DNA from 3 places in the Streptomyces sp. NPDC056452 genome. Region 3 is predicted to be linked to each of the others. Evidence: riboswitches for the same ligand, from Rfam matches in the RefSeq annotation. Region 3 holds a riboswitch; each other region holds the start of a gene.

Region 1 (4,153 bases), on a different contig from region 3:
ACCGGATGGGCTCGCTGCTCGCCGCGCTCGACGACGAGTCCATGGAGAACCAGCGCGACGTCGTGAAGAACGAGCGCCGCCAGCGCTACGACAACGTTCCGTACGGCACGGCGTTCGAGAAGCTCACGGCCCTCGCGTACCCGGAGGGCCACCCGTACCACCACACGCCGATCGGCTCGATGGCCGATCTGGACGCGGCGACGCTGGACGACGCGCAGGCGTTCTTCCGCACGTACTACGCGCCCAACAACGCCGTGCTCTCGGTGGTCGGTGACATCGACCCGGAGCAGACGCTGGCCTGGATCGAGAAGTACTTCGGCTCCATCCCCTCGCACGACGGCAAGCAGCCGCCGCGCGACGGCACGCTGCCCGGCACCATCGGTGAGCAGCTGCGCGAAGTGGTGCACGAGGAGGTCCCCGCGCGTGCGCTGATGGCCGCCTACCGGCTGCCGCACGACGGCACCCGCGAGTGCGACGCCGCGGACCTGGCGCTGACCGTCCTCGGCGGCGGCGAGTCGTCCCGGCTGCACAACCGCCTGGTCCGGCGCGACCGTACGGCGGTGGCCGCGGGATTCGGGCTGCTCAGGCTCTCCGGAGCGCCCTCCCTGGGCTGGCTGGACGTGAAGACGTCCGGTGGTGTCGAGGTGCCGCAGATCGAGACGGCCGTCGACGAGGAGCTGGCCCGCTTCGCGGCCGAGGGCCCCACGCCCGAGGAAATGGAGCGGGCGCAGGCCCAGTTGGAGCGCGAGTGGCTGGACAGGCTCGGCACGGTCGCGGGCCGCGCCGACGAACTGTGCAGGTACGCCGTGCTGTTCGGCGACCCCCAGCTCGCGCTCACCGCGGTGCAGCGGGTGCTCGACGTCACCGCGCAGGAGGTCCAGGCGGCCGCCCAGGCGCATCTGCGTCCCGACAACCGGGCGGTCCTGGTCTACGAGCCGGTCGAGCCGGCGGACGAGGCCGAGGATGCCGCAGGCAGCACCGACGACCACGAGGGGGCCGAGAAGTGACCGACGCCGCCGTGACTGGAGTAGCGATGGAGTACCACCCGCAGCCGACCGCAGGCGAGGCCAGGCCCTGGGCCTTTCCCGCGCCCGATCGCGGCGCTCTGCCCAATGGCCTGACCGTGCTGCGCTGCCACCGCCCCGGCCAGCAGGTCGTCGCCGTGGAGATCTTCCTGGACGCGCCGCTCGACGCCGAGCCCGAGGGTCTGGACGGTGTGGCCACGATCATGGCGCGCGCGCTGTCCGAGGGCACCGACAAGCATTCGGCGGAGGAGTTCGCCGCCGAGCTGGAGCGCTGCGGTGCCACGCTCGACGCGCACGCCGACCACCCCGGTGTCCGGGTCTCGCTGGAGGTCCCGGTCTCCCGGCTCTCCAAGGCGCTCGGCCTGGTCGCCGAAGCGCTGCGGGCGCCGGCCTTCACCGAGAGCGAGGTGGAGCGCCTGGTGGGCAACCGGCTCGACGAGATTCCGCACGAGCAGGCCAACCCGGCCCGGCGTGCCGCCAAGCAGCTCTCCAAGGAGCTGTTCCCCGCCACGGCGCGGATGTCCCGTCCGCGCCAGGGCACCGAGGAGACCGTGCGGCGGATCGACGCCGCGGGTGTGCGCGCCTTCTACGACGCCCATGTCCGCCCGTCCACCGCGACGGCTGTCATCGTCGGTGACCTCACCGGGGTCGATCTGGACACGCTGCTCGCGGACACCATCGGTGACTGGTCGGGCAACGCCGGCCAGGCGCGCCCGGTGCCGCCGATCACCGCGGACGACACCGGCCGGGTGGTGATCGTGGACCGTCCCGGAGCCGTGCAGACGCAGCTGCTGATCGGCCGGATCGGCGCCGACCGGCACGACAGCGTCTGGCCCGCCCAGGTCCTGGGCACGTACTGCCTGGGGGGCACCCTCACCTCCCGGCTGGACCGCGTCCTGCGCGAGGAGAAGGGCTACACCTACGGCGTCCGGGCCTTCGGCCAGGTGCTGCGCTCGACGGCACCCGGATCCGTCTCCGGGGCGACCGGCGCCGCGATGCTCGCCATCAGCGGCTCCGTGGACACGGAGTCCACCGGGCTGGCCCTGGACGACCTGTGGAAGGTCCTGCGCACCCTGGCGGCCGAGGGGCTCACGGACGCCGAGCGCGAGACCGCCGTGCAGAACCTCGTGGGGGTCGCCCCGCTGAAGTTCGAGACGGCGGCATCGGTCGCGGGCACCCTCGCCGACCAGGTGGAGCAGCACCTCCCGGACGACTACCAGGCCCAGCTGTACGCGCGCCTGGCGGAGACCGGCACGGTGGAGGCGACGGCCGCGGTCGTCAACGCGTTCCCCGTGGACCGGCTGGTCACGGTCCTCGTGGGAGACGCTTCGCAGATCGCGGAGCCCGTCAGGGCGCTGGGTATCGGCGAGGTGTCGGTCGTCACCGGCTGACAGAACAGAACAAAGCGAACCCCGGCGAGTGCCTTCTCGCCGGGGTTCTCCTTTTTGTCTGATTTGGTGAAGAACGTTCAGGTATGGCCTGTGGGATGTGCGACAAAGCGACCTGTCCGTTTGGTGATTGAAAGTCGCCCGGCCTAGCGTCGGCTCGGCTGTCCGCCAGACGTATGCCGCATCCGCGGCGCCGGGCAGTCATCGCCGAGTCCCCGTCAGGCGCGAGCCTGGGGAGCCGGGGACCCACGTAGTCCCTGGGGTGAATCGGATGTCCGCGTCTCGTACGAGGCGGGGGGATCCGTAGGAGACCTTCCTGCTCCGAACCCGTCAGCTAACCCGGTAGGCGAGAAGGAAGGAAAGGATCAGCCCCTCCATGGCGTTCACCCGTGCCACCGGGAAGCACCGTGCCCCGAGCCGCCTGACGCGCAGGAGCGCCAAGGTCGCCGGCATCGCGGCTCTGGCCACCACCGGCGTCATCGGCGGAATGGCCTCCCCGGCCCTCGCCGCGGACTCCGAGGCCCTCACCGTCACCGGTCTGACCCAGGCCGTTGCCCTCGACACCACTCTCGCCGCCCAGATCGACGCCCAGGCCGAGGCGCAGCAGCACCAGGCCGACGTCGCGGCGAAGGCGAAGGCCGAAGCGGCGGCCAAGGCGAAGGCCAAGGCCGAGGCGAAGCGCAAGGCCGAAGCCCGCGCCAAGGAGGTCCGTGAGGCCAAGGCGCGCGCCGCCCGCGCCGCCGAGCGCGCCCGGCTGAACTCCTTCCACCTCCCGGTCGCCGGCTCCTCCGTGACCACCGGCTACAAGTCCAGCGGTGCCCTCTGGTCCTCCGGCAGCCACTCCGGTGTCGACTTCCGCGCCGCGTCCGGCAGCTCCGTCGTCGCCGTCGGCGCCGGGACGGTCGTCGAGGCGGGCTGGGGCGGCGCGTACGGCAACAACATCGTGCTCCGGATGACGGACGGCACGTACACCCAGTACGGCCACCTCTCCTCGATCGGCGTGTCCGTCGGACAGAGCGTCGCCTCGGGGCAGCAGATAGGCCTGTCGGGCTCCACCGGCAACTCCACCGGACCGCACCTGCACTTCGAGGCGCGGACCACCCCGGAGTACGGATCCGACATGGACCCGGTCGCCTACCTCCGGGCGCACGGTCTCCAGGTCTGAGACCCTCCTGTCGCACAGCTTTCCGAAGGCCCCGGCACCCGCCGGGGCCTTCGTCGTGCCGCCCCGGGACCGCTCCGCCGCGAACCGCCGCAGAAGTACTCGTCGGCTGGAAGATATCCATGGATTCCGCTCCGCCATCGGAAATTGCGGCTGATTGCAATAGAGTCACAGAACAGGCGTCGATCGGCCGCGTTTCGCGGGGATTAAGGCGGAGGTTCGGACATGCGCATTCCCGCGCATTCGGTATGCACGGCAATCCGTGACGACATCGTCTCCGGTGTCTTCGAACGCGGCAGCCGCCTCACCGAGGAGGTGCTCGCACGTCGGTACGGGGTCTCCCGCGTCCCGGTGCGCGAGGCACTGCGCACCCTGGAGTCCGAGGGGTTCGTCGTCACCCGCAGGCACGCCGGCGCCTGTGTCGCCGAGCCCACGGAGCAGGAGGCCGCCGACCTCTTGGAGATCCGCATGCTCCTGGAACCACTGGGTGCCGCCCGCGCCGCCCAGCGTCGCACCGAGGCACACCTCAAGGTGCTCCGAGGGCTGGTCAGACTGGGACAGGAGCGGGTTCGCCGGGG
Region 2 (4,153 bases), on a different contig from region 3:
CTCCTCGATGCCACGGGCCAGGCGCTCGGGGTTGGTGACGAACAGGTCGTCACCGACGATCTGCACCTTGCCGCCGAGCTTGTCGGTGATGACCTTCCAGCCGGCCCAGTCGTCCTCGTACAGCGGGTCCTCGATGGAGACCAGCGGGTACGCGGAGACGAGCTCCTCGTAGTACTCGGTCATCTCGGCGGCCGAGCGGGACTTGCCCTCGAACTCGTACTTGCCGTCCTTGTAGAACTCGGACGCGGCGACGTCGAGGGCGAGCGCGATGTCGCGGCCCGGAACGTAGCCGGCTTCCTTGACGGCTTCGAGGATCAGGTCCAGGGCGGCGCGGTTGGACTCGAGGTTCGGGGCGAAGCCGCCCTCGTCACCGAGACCCGTGGACAGGCCCTTGGTCTTCAGGACCTTCTTCAGCGTGTGGTAGATCTCCGCGCCCCAGCGAAGGGCCTCGGAGAAGGACTCGGCGCCGATCGGCGCGATCATGAACTCCTGGATGTCCACGTTGGAGTCGGCGTGCGAGCCGCCGTTCAGGATGTTCATCATCGGAACGGGCAGCAGGTGCGCGTTCGGGCCGCCGAGGTAGCGGAACAGCGGCAGGTCGGACGCCTCGGACGCGGCGTGGGCCACGGCCAGCGAGACGCCGAGGATGGCGTTGGCGCCGAGGGAGCCCTTGTTCTCGGTGGCGTCGAGGTCGAACATCGCCTGGTCGATGAGGCGCTGCTCGGTGGCGTCGTAACCGACGAGCTCCGGGCCGATCTGCTCGATGACGGCGAGGACGGCCTTCTCGACACCCTTGCCGTGGTACCGGTTGGGGTCGCCGTCGCGAAGCTCGATGGCCTCGAACGCACCGGTGGAGGCGCCGGACGGAACAGCAGCACGTCCCGTGCTGCCGTCGTCGAGGCCAACCTCGACCTCGACCGTGGGGTTGCCCCGGGAGTCGAGGATTTCCCTGGCTACGACGACGTCGATGGACGGCACGAGGCATCTCCTTCTGGGATATGACGCTGGTTGTGCAGGGTCACTGTGGCCTTGCGCCACGAGCCTAACCGGCTCGGCCCCCTGCGTCGGCCGACCGCCCGTCCCCTGGGACGAAAAAGGACCCAAGGGCCTGCATTCCGGGCAAAGGTCCAGAAATCTACTGACGAGTAACCACAATAGTTGAACGATCACGCACGCGGTGGGCCCGTGCGGCGCACCGCGGACACGACCCCGGCCCGGCGCACACGGGGGTGAGTGCGCCGGGCCGGGAGGGAACACGTGGGGTGCCGCCGGACACCCTTACGCGGTCCCGAAGCCTTCGGGGAGGAGAGACCCGGGACTACTTCAGGTGGAGCTGCTGACCCGGGAAGATCAGGTCGGCGTCCTCGACGATGTCGTCGTTGAGCTTGAACAGCTTCTGCCAGCCGCCCTTGACCTTCTTCGCGTCGGCGATCGTGCTCAGGGTGTCGCCGGCCTTCACCTTGTACTCGCCGTCACCCTTCTTGACCTTGTCGCCGGTCGGGGTCGTGACGGTCTTCGAGGCCTCGGGGGCGGTGCGCTTCTCGCTGCGCGTGGTGGGCTGCTCGGCCTTGCGCTCCGGCTGGGCGGCCTTGTCGGCGCCCGTCGCGGAGGCGTCGACACCCGGGTCCACACCGTCGTTGGTGAGGCCGCCGGCACCGGCGCAGGCCCAGGCGCCCGGGCCCTGCAGGTCGAGGAGCTTCTCGGCGGCGGTGATCTGCTGAGCCTTGGAGGCCAGGTCGGCGCGGGCGGCGAACTGCGTGCCGCCGGCGGCTGCCCAGCTGGACTGGGAGAACTGCAGGCCGCCGTAGTAGCCGTTGCCGGTGTTGATGGACCAGTTGCCACCGGACTCGCACTGCGCGACGGCGTCCCACGTGGCGACGGAGGCGGCGGAGGCGCCGGTCGCACCCATCAGCGGAACGGCGACTGCGGCACCGGTGACGCCGGCCAGGGTGGCGATACGGACGGCCTTGGACGGGCGACGGTGCTTGCCCTTGCTCGAAAGCAGCATGGTTCTCCTCACCGACGCCTACGAGGTGAGCTGTCGGGTTCGGGCCTGTGAGTTGCCCGGTCGCTCGCACTGGCAAGCGACTTCACCCCCAGCCGGTCCTCACCCGTCTTCCGACGGCCGGGTCCGGCACTTACCTGGGTCCCCCGCTCCTGCCTACGGCGCTTTACGCGTCGAATCCCTTCGGCCGACGGCAGGATTCGGCGTGACGGTCGAAGGTGCCCGCGGTGCGAGCGGTTCCGACCGTAAACATAGGCAACCCCCACATTCAAAGATGGACATCACGGACAATCAGGCCTTACCCGCAACGGGCGAAGGATCGTTTTCGCAGGTCGGAGGCGTCGTCGGCGAACCGGGCGGGCGGGCAGCGTGAGTTGACGCAAAGAGACCCATGTCTCACTTAGACATAAGTGGACATAGGCCTCTGAACTGCCCCCGATTATGGGGCGTTTTCCCGAATTGGATCAGTTGCCCGCGGCGGCTTCCGCACCGGCTCCGGCGGTCTTCTCGTCCGCCTGGGCGCCCAGGTCGAGACCCAGGTCGAGGTTCTGTCCGGGAAGGATCAGGTCCGGGTCGGAGCCCAGCTCGTCCTTGTTGGCCTCATAGAGCGCCGTCCAGCCGCCGGGCAGCTCCTGCGCGTCCGCGATCGCCCAGAGGTTGTCGCCCGCGCGGACGGTGTAGGTGCCGTCGCCGCCCTTGCGTGCGTCGGCGTCCCCGCGCGAAGCGTGACGGCCGGACTCGCGCCCGTCCGTCGAGCCCGCACCCGCGCTCGCCTCCGGGGCCGGCGTGCCGCGGTGCTTGCCGCCCGGCGCTTCCGTCGAACCGTCAGAGGCCTCGGACGTCTCCGGCGAAGGAGAGGTCGAAGGGGCGGCCGTGTCGGATCCGGTCGACTTGTCGGCTTTGCCGCTTTCGCCGCCCTTGTTGTCCGTGTTCCGGTTCCCGCTCGCGTCGTCCGACGCATCGGACGAGGGGGTGGCCGACGCGTCGTCGGACGGGGTCACGGTGTCCGACGGCTCGGTGGTCGGCTCACTGCCCGGGTCGACACCCGGGAGCGTGTTGTCCAGCGCGAGCCCGGAGATCACCGCGCAGCTGGCCCACGCCGTCACCCCCTGGTCGTCGAGCACCTTCTCCGCCACGGATATCTGCTGCGAGCGGCTGGCCAGGTCGGCACGGGGCGCGAACGCCGTACCGCCGTAGGCCGACCAGGTGTCCTGCGAGAGCTGCAGGCCGCCGTAGTAGCCGTTGCCGAGGTCGGCGCTCCACATGCCACCGCTCTCGCACTCGGCGACCCGGTCCCAGGTCGAGGCGTCGGCTGCGTGCGCGCCGGTCGCGCCGAGCAGCGGGATGGCGATGGCCGACCCTGTGACGCCTGCGGCGACGACGATGGCGGGTGCCTGCCGAGGGCGACGGTGTCTGCCGTTCGCGGAGCCCATGGGATTGCCTTCCGTGTGACTGACGTGTGACTGGTGAGTCGAACGGTGAACCTAGCCGCACTCGAACGTGTGTCACAAGTCGATGCAGCGGAGATCACGTGAAAGTCACAGAGTTGACAGAGTGTCACTTTTTTCGGAGCGCTGTCCGGGATCGAACTCGACGGGAAGAGTGCGAAGTCCGCGCATGATGAGCCCGCCCCGCCACCGCAAATCGGTAGGTTCCGCAGCAAGCCGCAGGTCGGGAAGGCGTCGCAGCAGCGTCGCCAACGCCGCCTGGCCCTCCAGCCGGGCCAGCGGCGCACCCAGGCAGTAGTGGATGCCGTGCCCGTACCCGAGGTGCTGATTGTCACTCCGCGCGAGATCCAGCGTGTCCGCATCGTGGAAGCGCTCCGGGTCCCGGTCGGCGGCGGCCAGCACCACGAGAACGGGGTCCCCGGCCTCGATGCGCTGTCCGCCCAGCGTCACGGGTTCGGTGGCGTACCGCCAGGTGGCGAGCTCCACCGGACCGTCGTACCGCAGCAACTCCTCGATCCCCGTGGCCAGCAGCTCCGTCTCCCCGGCCTCGATCGACCGCTGGAGGCGCTCGCGCTGTTCCGGGTTGCGCAGCAGGGCGTAGGTGCCGTTGCCGATGAGGTTGACCGTGGTCTCGAAACCCGCGAACAGCAGGATGAACGCCATCGCCGCGGCTTCGTTCTCGGTGAGGTGCTCGCCGTGG
Region 3 (4,153 bases):
AGGCCGAAGCGCTGCTGCGGCAGGCGCACAAGGAGTCGAGGGACGTCCTCACGGAGCTGCGGGAGGTGGCCTGGCGCGTCTATCCGTCGGCGCTGGACAGCCTGGGTCTCGAGGAGGCGCTCGGCGGCGTGGCCGAGCGGTGCGTGATTCCGCTGCGCATGGAGTTCGATCTCGCGGTGCCGCTGCCCAGGCCGGTGGAGACCGCCGCGTACTTCGTGGTCTCGGAGGCCGTCACCAACGCTGCCAAGCACTCCGGTGCCACGCATATCTCCGTCACCGTCCGGGGCGACGGGAACCGGGTCTCGGTGCGGGTCCGGGACAACGGCACCGGTGGTGCGGATCCCGCCGGCAGCGGGCTGACCGGGCTGCGGAGCCGGGTCGACGCGCTCGACGGCCTGCTGCACATCGAGAGCCCCCCGAAGGGACCGACCACCATCACCGCGGAGCTGCTGTGCGCGTAATGCTCGCCGAGGACTCGACGCTGCTCCGGGAGGGCCTCGTCCGGCTGCTGGCGGAGGAGGGGCACGACGTCCTCGCCGCGGTGGGCGACGGAACATCCCTCATCCGGGAAGCCGAGGCTCGGACACCTGACCTCGTCGTCGTCGACATCCGGATGCCTCCCACCCATACCGACGAGGGGCTGCGGGCCGCCCTGGACATCCGCGAGCGGTGGCCGGCGGTCGGCGTGCTGGTGCTGTCCCAGCATGTCGAGCGCGCCTATGCGGCCCGGTTGCTGTCGGGGGGCGCCGAGCGAGTGGGGTACCTCCTGAAGGACCGGGTCGCGCAGGTCGACGAGTTCCTCGACGCGCTGGAGCGGATCCGGGCGGGAGGTGTGGTGCTCGACCCGGAGGTCGTACGGCAGCTGGTGCTCCGCAGTACCCACAGCGATCCGCTGGCCGGGCTGACGCCCCGGGAACGCACGGTCCTCCAGGAACTGGCGCAGGGCCGCACCAACGCCGCCATCGCGCAGCGGCTGCACCTGTCGCTGAGCTCGGTCGAGAAGCACCTCGGCTCCGTCTTCGACAAGCTGGAGCTGCCGAGCACCACGGAGTACAGCCGCCGGGTCCTCGCGGTGCTGCACTACCTGAAGTCGTAGGACCGGCGCAGGAGGCCGGGACACGCGGACGGGTGGTGCGGGTTCGTCCGAACCCGCACCACCCGTCGATCGTGCTCAGCCGTCACACGGCCGTGTGTCAGTAGGCTCCGAAGACGTTGTCGATCGAGCCGTACCGGTCTGCGGCGTAGTTGCACGCGGCGGTGATGTTGGCGACCGGGTCGTAGCTGTCGGTCGACGTACCGGGCACGTGGTAGGCCTCGAAGGTCGGGTCGATGACCTGCAGGAGACCCTTGGACGGGATGCCCGCGGCGGCGTTCGAGTCCCAGTTGTTGATGGCGAGCGGGTTGCCCGAGGACTCACGCATGATGTTGCGGTGGATGCCGTCGTAGCTGCCGGGGATGCCGTGCTCGGCCATGACCGCCAGCGACTCCTTGATCCAGCCGTCGAGGTCGTTCGTGTACGCGGCCGGCTGGGCCGCGGGAGCGGCGGCAGGCGCGCCCTGGGCGGCGAGCTTCGTGCTCGTGCGCTCGGAACGGTCGGCGCGGTCGGCGCTCTTCTCGGCGCGGTCCGCAGCGTCGGAGGCCTTGGATTCGGCCTTGCCCGCCTTCGCGGCCTTGTTCTCGGCCTTGGCGCCGATGGTCAGCTTCAGACCGGGGCGAATCAGGTCGGGGTTGTCGCCGACAGCCGCGCGATTGTCCTTGTACAGCTCCTGCCAGCCACCGCTCACGGAATGTCCGCGTGCGATCTTGGCGAGGGAGTCGCCCAAGATCACGGAATAGGTGACGGGCGCGGACTTCTTGGCCGCAATTCCCTTTGCGGAAACGGCAGTCGACGTCGACGCCTTTTCGATGGCGACCGGCTGGGCCGGTGCTGCGAAGGCGCCGGTCGCACCGATCACGGGGAGGGCCAGAGCGGCTCCGCCCGTGCTCACGGCGATGATGCCGCGGGTCAGCGAACTGGTCCTGGAACGACGGTGCTTACCCTTTGCGGGCATGGTGAATTCCTCTCCGTCGCCTGCGAAGTGAGCTGTCGGGTTCGGGCTGGAGATGCCCGGTCGCACGCGAATGCGACTTCACCCCGAGCCGCTCCGGAAACCGGATCGGCGCTTACCTGGGTCCCCCGCTCCTGCCGTACGTGAGTGGTCGGGTTACCGGACGGCGGCAGGATTCGGCGTTCCATCCGGAGTGAGGGTGACCGTAGGCGAGAAATAGCGAAAGGAACAAGCCCTGAATTGGTGATCACAATTCATTCGCAAGATCGAATGATGGAAATTCATGTAATCGAGCCCACACCGCGAAGCCAACTTTCTTGGCGCACAAGGGAACCGGCCGGCGGCTCACGACGTCGTCGGCGCGACAGGTGACGCTGGTCACGGAGTCCGTTAAGGGCGATTTGCGCTGTGGCGAAAGATCACGGGCCGCACGATATGGGCCTTATGAATGACGGGATTAATCCCTAAAAACGACCAAATCAGGCATACAGCTCATTGATGCCGCTCCTGGGCATACCGCAGCCGTCCGTGTGGAACCGATCCACGCATGACCGAAAGCGCGAGCCCTCGCCCCTCGAACCCGCCGATCACCGTCCTGGCCGTTCAGCCGGGAGATCCGCCGTTCCGCATCGTGGAGATCAACGGAGAGATCGTCGGCAGGGCGACGGCGATGACGGACGTGCTCTTCATCGCCACCGCGGCCGGAATCACCGTCCATGACCTCGACGACCCCGCCACGGTGCGATGGGTGGGCGGCGGCAAGCTCACCTGGCGGCCGCACTGAGCGGCGGACGGTAGGCCCGGCCCGGCATGGCGTGATCCGGAGCTCGCAGCCGGGCCGAGCAGCGCCCTGGAGGGCGCGCCGCCTCAGCCCATCAGCCCGGCGGCGACCGTCGCTCCCAGTTCCCAGCACGCCTCGATGTCGGCCTTGGCCGGCTCGCCCGTCACCGTCACGGCGTCGGCCGTACGGCGCCAGCCCAGGCCGGTCGTGATCGACTCCATGGCCCGCAGCGCGCCGGTGACGTCGCTGCCGCCGTGCACGTAGTAGCCGAAGGGGCGGCCGCGCGTGGAGTCCAGGCACGGGTAGTAGACCTGGTCGAAGAAGTGCTTGAGGGCGCCGGACATGTAGCCGAGGTTCGCCGGGGTCCCCAGGAGATAGCCATCGGCGGCGAGCACGTCGGAAGCGGTGGCGGTGAGCGCCGCGCGCCGTTCGACCCTGACTCCTTCGATCTCCTCCGTCGTCGCACCGGAGACGACGGCTTCGAACAGCGCCTGGCAGTTGGGCGAGGGCGTGTGATGCACGATCAGCAGAGTGGCCACACCCAGGAACCCTGCCGCCCCGACCCGCCGACCGCAAGCGAGGCGCGCGCCGGCAGCCTGCACGGCCCGGCCCGAAGAGCGGGTTGGCGCGGCGGGCGGGCGTTGCCCGACTCGGCCATGTCGCTGACCGGCTGTGCGCGGGCGGTCCCTGGGGCCTTGGGAGCGCCGTGCGTCCAGGGGTACGGAACCCCGGGCCCATAAGGGGTGTGCTCACTGCCGTCGGGGTGGGGTATCCCCCCTCCTGGGGTTCTTGTAGGGGGCCCCTAAGGGTATGGCGTACCGCAGTAATTGCATAGCCTTTTCAACGTCGATGGATGCGCCGAGCTCCGTACCACTTCCTTGAACGACTTGGCCATATCGAAGAGGAGAGGCTGGAATGGATGCAATGACCGAGGCCATCTTGCGAGGGGCAGGCCCGGAGGAAATCGAGAATACGGAGCTCCCGGGGGAGTATCTGGCGGCGCACCTCCGCGCCGAGGATCTCGGCATGTTCGACGGGGTCTCCGACAAGGACGTACGTAAATCCCTCCATGTCGGCAACGTCCCGATGCCCGAAATAGCGCCGGACGAGGTGGTGGTGGCCGTGATGGCCAGCTCCATCAACTACAACACGGTGTGGTCCGCGACATTCGAGCCGGTGCCGACCTTCGATTTCCTGAACCGATTCGCCCGGGAGGGCGGGTACGCCTCGCGCCACAACCTGCCCTACCACGTGCTGGGTTCGGATGCCTCGGGTGTCGTCGTGCGTGTGGGTGCCGGTGTGCGCCGTTGGCGGCCGGGGGATC

The links. A riboswitch is a leader RNA that binds a small molecule or an ion and turns the genes downstream of it on or off. The one in region 3 is predicted to bind cyclic di-AMP.
Region 1: linked by a shared signal. The riboswitch ahead of ACFQ6X_RS10710 (M23 family metallopeptidase) and the one ahead of ACFQ6X_RS31800 (transglycosylase SLT domain-containing protein) in region 3 are both predicted to bind cyclic di-AMP.
Region 2: linked by a shared signal. The riboswitch ahead of ACFQ6X_RS13905 (transglycosylase family protein) and the one ahead of ACFQ6X_RS31800 (transglycosylase SLT domain-containing protein) in region 3 are both predicted to bind cyclic di-AMP.

Annotation. Positions count from the first base shown of each region.
Region 1 is NZ_JBHTRI010000008.1:137,100-141,252, reverse strand. Features, by position in the region: gene ACFQ6X_RS10720 (pitrilysin family protein) at 1-1,007, shown strand, start outside; gene ACFQ6X_RS10715 (M16 family metallopeptidase) at 1,034-2,416, shown strand; cyclic di-AMP (ydaO/yuaA leader) riboswitch at 2,609-2,777, shown strand; gene ACFQ6X_RS10710 (M23 family metallopeptidase) at 2,790-3,578, shown strand; gene ACFQ6X_RS10705 (GntR family transcriptional regulator) at 3,801-4,153, shown strand, end outside.
Region 2 is NZ_JBHTRI010000011.1:179,304-183,456, reverse strand. Features, by position in the region: gene eno (phosphopyruvate hydratase) at 1-978, opposite strand, end outside; gene ACFQ6X_RS13905 (transglycosylase family protein) at 1,319-2,008, opposite strand; cyclic di-AMP (ydaO/yuaA leader) riboswitch at 2,009-2,179, opposite strand; gene ACFQ6X_RS13900 (transglycosylase family protein) at 2,470-3,438, opposite strand; gene ACFQ6X_RS13895 (cytochrome P450) at 3,544-4,153, opposite strand, start outside.
Region 3 is NZ_JBHTRI010000043.1:48,758-52,910, forward strand. Features, by position in the region: gene ACFQ6X_RS31790 (sensor histidine kinase) at 1-461, shown strand, start outside; gene ACFQ6X_RS31795 (response regulator transcription factor) at 461-1,096, shown strand; gene ACFQ6X_RS31800 (transglycosylase SLT domain-containing protein) at 1,194-2,051, opposite strand; cyclic di-AMP (ydaO/yuaA leader) riboswitch at 2,056-2,240, opposite strand; gene ACFQ6X_RS31805 (hypothetical protein) at 2,596-2,832, shown strand; gene ACFQ6X_RS31810 (flavodoxin family protein) at 2,916-3,368, opposite strand; gene ccrA (crotonyl-CoA carboxylase/reductase) at 3,745-4,153, shown strand, end outside.